Regions from separate parts of the Caballeronia sp. DA-9 genome, predicted to be linked through region 2. Evidence: predicted binding sites of a transcription regulator. Region 2 holds the regulator's gene; the other holds the start of a gene.
The links. Region 2 encodes LexA, which represses DNA repair genes until DNA is damaged. Its sites were predicted from a motif close to ACTGTATNNNNATACAGT; they were not measured.
Positions count from the first base shown of each region.

Region 1: imuA (translesion DNA synthesis-associated protein ImuA) is a predicted target of LexA. The motif match lies at 2,019-2,036, and genes of this name have one in related genera.

Region 1 covers NZ_CP195131.1:1,348,179-1,351,591, forward strand. Annotated here, with positions in the region: gene ACRWA7_RS06030 (ATP-binding protein) at 1-1,481, opposite strand, end outside; gene imuA (translesion DNA synthesis-associated protein ImuA) at 2,044-2,760, shown strand; gene ACRWA7_RS06040 (DUF3717 domain-containing protein) at 2,795-3,019, shown strand; gene ACRWA7_RS06045 (hypothetical protein) at 3,125-3,413, opposite strand, start outside.
Region 2 covers NZ_CP195133.1:1,660,087-1,663,499, forward strand. Annotated here, with positions in the region: gene ACRWA7_RS23900 (universal stress protein) at 1-243, shown strand, start outside; gene ACRWA7_RS23905 (DUF2939 domain-containing protein) at 261-878, opposite strand; gene ACRWA7_RS23910 (hypothetical protein) at 1,027-1,422, opposite strand; gene lexA (transcriptional repressor LexA) at 1,628-2,284, opposite strand; gene ACRWA7_RS23920 (sulfate ABC transporter substrate-binding protein) at 2,579-3,413, shown strand, end outside.

The sequences.
Region 1 (3,413 bases), on a different replicon from region 2:
GCAATCTCGACCTCTGCCCGACGCCACGGCAGGGTTCGATTTCGCACGATCTCAGTCCAGGTCTCAAAGCTCTCGCGCGGTGAGCGCGCGCTTGGCAAGTCGGCCAGTTTCGAGCGTGGATCGCCTGCCCATTCGACCGTGCGCACTACTTCACGGCGAAACCAGATCACGTAGTTGCGAAATACCTTGGAGATCGAAACGGCCAGAAATCCTGCATACTCAGCCGTACCTTCAAACGCATCACAGTCGCCTGCCACATAATCGGTAGAATAGACATCGGCCGTGCGCGCATCAAGCCAGCTAACGAGAGCCTCGACCTGTTCCTGCGTTGGGGTCGAACCGACCAGGCGCATCTGCCCTTCGAATACGATCGCCGCGCCCGACGACGCGGTGAAGCCTAGCAGGTCGCCGGAGTCCTGCACCAGCCCCTCAATAAAGCTGTCCCGGTCGGCCATGGTCGCGAGCAAGCGGGTTAAGGTTTGGCGAAGTTCCAGTCGATATAGAGACTCCGCCTGCGTTTCTCGCGCCTCCACCTGCAACGACAAAATCTGCGCGATATGCTCACAGGCGGTGCGCACTTCAAAGTGGGGCAGCCGTGGCGTGGCATGGTGGCACGAGATAAGCCCCCATAAACGGTCACCCACTACGATCGACATGGACATCGAAGCAAGCGTGCCCATGTTCTTCATGTATTGCACGTGAACGGGCGAGACGCTGCGCAGCGACGCGTAAGTCAGATCGGTCGGTCTGCCGCTTACCGGGTGTGCGGCCGGCACGAGGCGCGCGGGCGTATAGTTCGCATCCGCGATCAGCCGGATTCGATTAAGCCGGTACAGCTCGCGCGCCTGGGACGGGATATCCGATGCGGGAAAACGCTGCCCGAGATAAGACGTATATCCGGGCTCCAAAGCTTCAGCGAGTACGTGCCCATGTCCCTGTTCGTCAAAGCGATACACGAGTGTTCGACCAAAGCCCGTGATGCGTTGAATCTCATTGGCCGCAAGCTTGCACAACTGATCGACTGAGCGCTGTTGCTGCAAGTCGTTCACGAAGTTGCGCACCAACGGATACATCGAGGCAAATACATCGACCGTGCCGCGCGCGGGTTCGAGTTCCACAATAGTAGCGCCGTTGTGACGGTGAACAACCATCGCAAATGGACCGCCCGAAAGGACATTGTCGCCCAACCTGTCAATTGCCCCGACATAAAGCGGAGCGCCGTCAATCGATCGCTCGTGGACTGCCACGCGGACCATCGAGGCAGCGGAAGCCCCCACTATTTCGCTGAGGGGGCGATCAAGTGCAGCCTCGGCGCAAATCCCCAGTATCGCTTCAACGCTCTCGCTCACCTGCAAAACGCGATCACCCTCATCGATCGCGAAAAGAACACCGTGGGGCTGAATACCCCCTGGGATATGGATAGGCTCGGAAGCGCAGGCGCTGTCAGGCTGTGATGCAAGGTTCGATACGACGTCGGACATAGATTTCCTTGGTGGGCAAACAAATTTTGCCACACACCCTCACCCATAACCATTTTTGAGTATCGGAGTAAGTCTCGGGCTGCGCCTCGCGCCGTCGGATGCAAAGAAACCCGATGACCTCCAAAAAGGCTGACCTTGCCCTATACAAAGCGACAGCCGAGGGACAAGGGACGAGGCCGCGGTTTGTTTGCGAGTTGACAATTTTATTGCCGCAACGGTGACAATATCAATTTGGTCTACGCCAATCAGGCGACCGTGATCGACCTATCTCTCTTATCCCGTTGGCTTCAACTTCGCCATATCGATACGGGCAGACTTTACGATTAAGAAAGAGCCGCCAACGCTCTAATTCTGAGAAACCCGAAGTGGGTGAGCATGGAATACGTGGCGCCATCTTTTAAAGATTTTAAAGCTGCAGTGATACGCGCGCGATGTGCCAACGTCTGCGAGCAGCTTGGCGCTGGCTGTGCCGAATTCGATAACGGAAAGCTGATGTTTCACCGGACGCCCCGCACCATGTTTCGACGGACGTACTATACTGTATAAAAACACAGGTATGACTATGTCGGCGCTTCCGGATTTCGAAAAGATCCACCCATCCTTGTGGAGAGGATCCCAACTCGCTCGCCCTGCGGGGAGGGTCATCGACACCGGCTACGAGGCGCTGTCGGCAGAACTCCCAGGCGGCGGCTGGCCCGTCAGTACGTTAGTTGAGGTCCTGACCGCTCAGTCGGGTATTGGCGAAATGCGCATCTTACGACCCGCGTTGGCGTCGTTGGCAGGTAAACCGATTGCACTGATCCAGCCTCCTCAGGTGCCGAATATACAAGCGTTTATGTATATGGGAATTGATTCATCGAAGCTTGTGTGGATCACGCCGAAGAAAACAGCGGACGCCCTGTGGTCCGCTGAACAAATTCTGAAGGCCGGCAGCTTTGGTGCGGTGCTTTTCTGGCAACAACACATCCGAGGTGAGTCACTACGTCGCTTAATTCTTGCGGCGCAGTCAAATGAAACGTTGTTTGTGCTGATGAGGCCGCTCGCGAGTGCACAAGATAGCTCTCCGGCATCGCTACGGCTCGCGCTACGGCCAGCCGAAAACGGCGTCGCGGTCGAAGTGATCAAACGCAAGGGGCCTATCGGCAACGGAAGTTTCGTCCTGCCAGTGGATCCGGCGCCCTCGTTGGTCAGCCCGTTTGGACGAAGATCGCGGGAATTTTTGGTCAGGGAGGCGGGCACGTCCCCCATCGTTACGCCAGCCGACGTTTCGGCTCCCTAACCTAATATCGAACGTCCTTTTATAAGTAATCGCCATGAATACCTACACCATTGGACAGATTGAAGATGCGATCAACTACTGGCGTGAGCATCAAGCGTCGGGTGAGGATGCAGCACTCTGCCCACGCGCACGCGTGCTTGCCGACATTTACGGTGCAATGATCTATAACCGCGAAGAAACCGTCTTGGCCAACACGTTATCGCCTGCACAAAACGAATCACTCAGCTTGGCGCTCAATCAGCAACCGCTTGGACTATAAGCTTTGATCCGTCGTCTATAACGAGGTGCGCAGGCGTTGGCGTTTCTCACCAGGACGAACAAGCTAAAACCTTCGCGCCGTGCGACATGGGTTGGTTTCGGGCGATCACCGGTTCGCTCGCTTGATAGCGTCCAGCGCCTTCGTTTTAGCGATATCAGCGCATAGCTCGGTCCACTTCCAGAGAAGCGATGTGTCGTCTGTGAGAAACAGAGGATGTTCGACCCATGCGCTCACTTCCGCCCCTTTCCAGCCGGTTTCGAAAACTCGCACGTCTTCGTCGTCGCTCACACCCGAGCCGACCAAATCGGCAAACGATGCGAGGTTGTATAGATAGACGTCCGCTTCTGGCATGTCGAACAGCACCGCGAGCGTTCTTATCGCACGTCGGTTCGCC
Region 2 (3,413 bases):
GCGTTCGGTCATCCTATCGATGAAATCGCCGGATTGGCGCAAAGCCTGCAGGTGGATCTGGTGGTGGTCGGACACCGTTGCCGCACGGGCCTTGCACGGTGGTGGATGGGCGCGGGTAACACACCGCTGATGGACCGTGTGTCGTGCAGCATTTTGGTGGCCGTGTCGCCGGTCGGATCAACGGCCGAGCAGGAGGACGCGGCGCATGCCGCAGTGCCTGCGAAGGCGGAAGTGAATGCTTGACGACGAACCTGCCCGGTTCACCCGTTCAACTCGATACCCACCAGTTTCCACGAGAACAGGCCGTATCGTTTGAGAATGGCCGAGTAGCGCGCGTCTCCGGCGCCATGCTGGTAGTTGACCGCGAAGGTATCGAAACTCCTGTAGCCAGCAGTAGTCCGAGGCGGCTGTTTGGGCGCGGGTTGGGCAGGCGTGCTCGTCACGGGCGGCGGTTGTGGCGAGGCTGGCGGTGTTCCAGCAGCCGTGGGATCGCTCGAAGACGGAGCCGGTGGTTTCTCGCCGGGCTCGCCTCGCGGCGGCATGCCATTTAAAATCGCCGCTACGCCATCCGGCGTTGCATACGAATCCACGAGCGGGCCAATCAACGCCGCGCCGATCATTGCACCAAGTAGCGCCAGCGGATTGCCGCTTTTTTGCACATCGATCTTTCGCGTAATCAGTTGACCGACCTGGTCCTTCAGGCTCTCACGCAACAGCGGGAAGTCCACGTATGCATTCACCGTCGCGGCGTCGCGAGCGTCGGCGGCGCGTTTGATCCTGTCGAGCGCGATATACGGGGACGCGTAGAACATCCCGAGCGCCGCGATGACCGCAACCACAATCAATGCAGTTAAAACCGACTTGCTCGTACGAGACATACGTCAGGGCGCCTTCGTGCAAATGAGCTGAATAACTGGATGAGCGAACCGCGAATTTCCGGGCGCGAGAAGTCCAACCACTGTTAGTTGACCGCGCCGCCACGAAATCGATCCCTCAAACTCATTGGCAAAAAAACGACCCGAAGGTTCATGCAAGCAAGCCACCTTCGACACCCGCACGTTCTTCGTCGACGCAGCGGTCGATCATGCGCGACACCGCTTCAATATTTCCAACCATGATGACGCGCGATTCACCGCGATAAACGCGTACCGGTGCACGCCGCTCAGCCTGCGCATGCACGGAAGCATTCAGCGACACACGCGCGAACGCTGGCTGCCGCGACGGCAGGACGGGCGGTTCGTCGAAGAGGTCTGGCGTATGGGTGTCCTTGCGCGTCTTGCAGGAAATCAGCGCGCGCAAATGCCGAAAGCGGCCGAACTCCCGGAATTGCCTGAACGAAAGTGGTGAGCGCGCTGCGGGCGCAAAAGAAGCTGACGCAGCCGATAAAAACGCGACAGAAAACAGACGGGCAAATCGTTCCATGATGTTTCTCCGTGAACAATAGGGTGCGCGCCGGTCAATCGCGAATGCGATGTCCGTCACGCTTTACAAAACCGGAAATTCGACTGTGGCGCGGCCGGAAGCAGGAGCACCCGTTGCCGCCACGCAGATTCAGAAAACAGCGTCTTGAACGAAAGAACCGAACAAAACCAAACGCCGTCGTTAATTCAACAGCATCCGGCGCGCGTCAGAGTTCGCCGGATCGAATCAGTCCTACAGCAATACCTTCAAGTGCGAATTCGTCGCTGCCCGAAGCCACGAAGATATTTTCGTAGTCAGGATTTTCGGCGATCAGTTCAACCCCGTCAGGACGGCGCTTCCAGCGTTTCACCGTTACGTCGTCGCCAAGGCGCGCGACAACGATCTGGCCATCCTTGGCTTCGTTCTTCTTTTGCACCGCGAGAAGGTCGCCGTCGAAGATGCCTGCGTCTCGCATGGAAAGTCCGCGAACCTTCAGCAGATAGTCGGGCTTGCTGGAGAACAAGGCCGGATCACAGGCGAAATGCTGCGAGATATGTTCCTGCGCAAGGATCGGGCTGCCCGCAGCCACGCGCCCGACCAGCGGCAATGACAATTGCATGATACTGGCATGCGGCAACGTGAATTGATGCGGTCCGTCGTCGGGACCTGCCTGGTTCAGCAAGCGGATACCGCGTGACGATCCGGCGGCCAGCTCGATCACTCCTTTACGAGCCAGTGCACGAAGATGTTCCTCGGCGGAATTGGCCGAACTGAAGCCAAGTTCCGCGGCAATCTCGGCGCGCGTGGGCGGAAATCCCGTCCGCTCGATAGCGCGCTGGATCAGTTCAAACACCTCTTGCTGCCGCGCAGTCAGTTTGCTCATTTTGGTCACGTGCTTTAGCCCCTTGTCTGGTCCGCGATCCACTGTATGGATGAACAGATGCCTGTAGTTTTATACAGTATTCGCCGCTTTTCAAGCTTTACTTTAAGTTCGACGTCGTTTGCACCACACGACAGCCCAAAATGCGGCGCTTCAACAGCCATTTATTGGTCGCAACGCCGCTTCCAGCCTTCATTAGCACTTTTCGATCTAAAAGAATGAGGAACAATTATTTTTAATAATGAAAGCCCGTCGATAGACTCAGCCCATCAAACACCATAAGACGGAGAACGGGGAATGCTGAGTCGGAATTCGGGATGGGGCGCGCGTGCAAGGAAACTGCTGGCGACAGCGGTTATCGGGGCCGCGTCGGGGGTAGGGATGATCGCGCAGGCGCACGCCGATACCTCGTTTCTCAACGTGTCGTACGACCCGACGCGTGAGCTGTATCAGGACTTCAATCAGGCTTTCGGCAAGAAATGGAAAGCCGAGACTGGCGAAACCGTCACGTTCAAGCAGTCGCACGGCGGCTCGGGCGGTCAGGCGCGCGCCGTTCTGGATGGCTTGCAAGCCGATGTGGTGACGCTGGCGCTTGCTTACGACATCGATGCGTTGTCGGCGAAGGGCATCGTGGCGCAGGACTGGCAAAAACGCCTCCCGGACAATGCGTCGCCGTACACGTCGACGATCGTCTTCCTCGTGCGCAAGGGCAACCCGAAGCAGATCAAGGACTGGCCGGATCTGGTCAAGCCGGGTGTATCGATTGTGACGCCGAACCCCAAGACGTCCGGCGGCGCACGCTGGAACTACCTCGCGGCGTGGGCGTATGCGGAACATCTGCCGGGCGGAAATGCAACGACGGCCAAGGACTTCGTGACGAAGCTGTATAAAAACGCCGGCGTGCTGGATTCAGGCGCGCGTGGCGCGACCACGAGCTTCGTGCAGCGTGGTCAGGGCGACGTGCTGATTGCGTGGGAAAACGAGGCGTTTCTGTCGTTGAAGGAGTTCGGTCCGGACAAGTTCGAGATCGTGGTCCCCTCGGTGAGCATCCTGGCTGAACCGCCGGTTGCTGTCGTCGACAAGGTCGTTGACCGTCATGGCACGCGCAAGCTTGCCGAGGCGTATCTCAAGT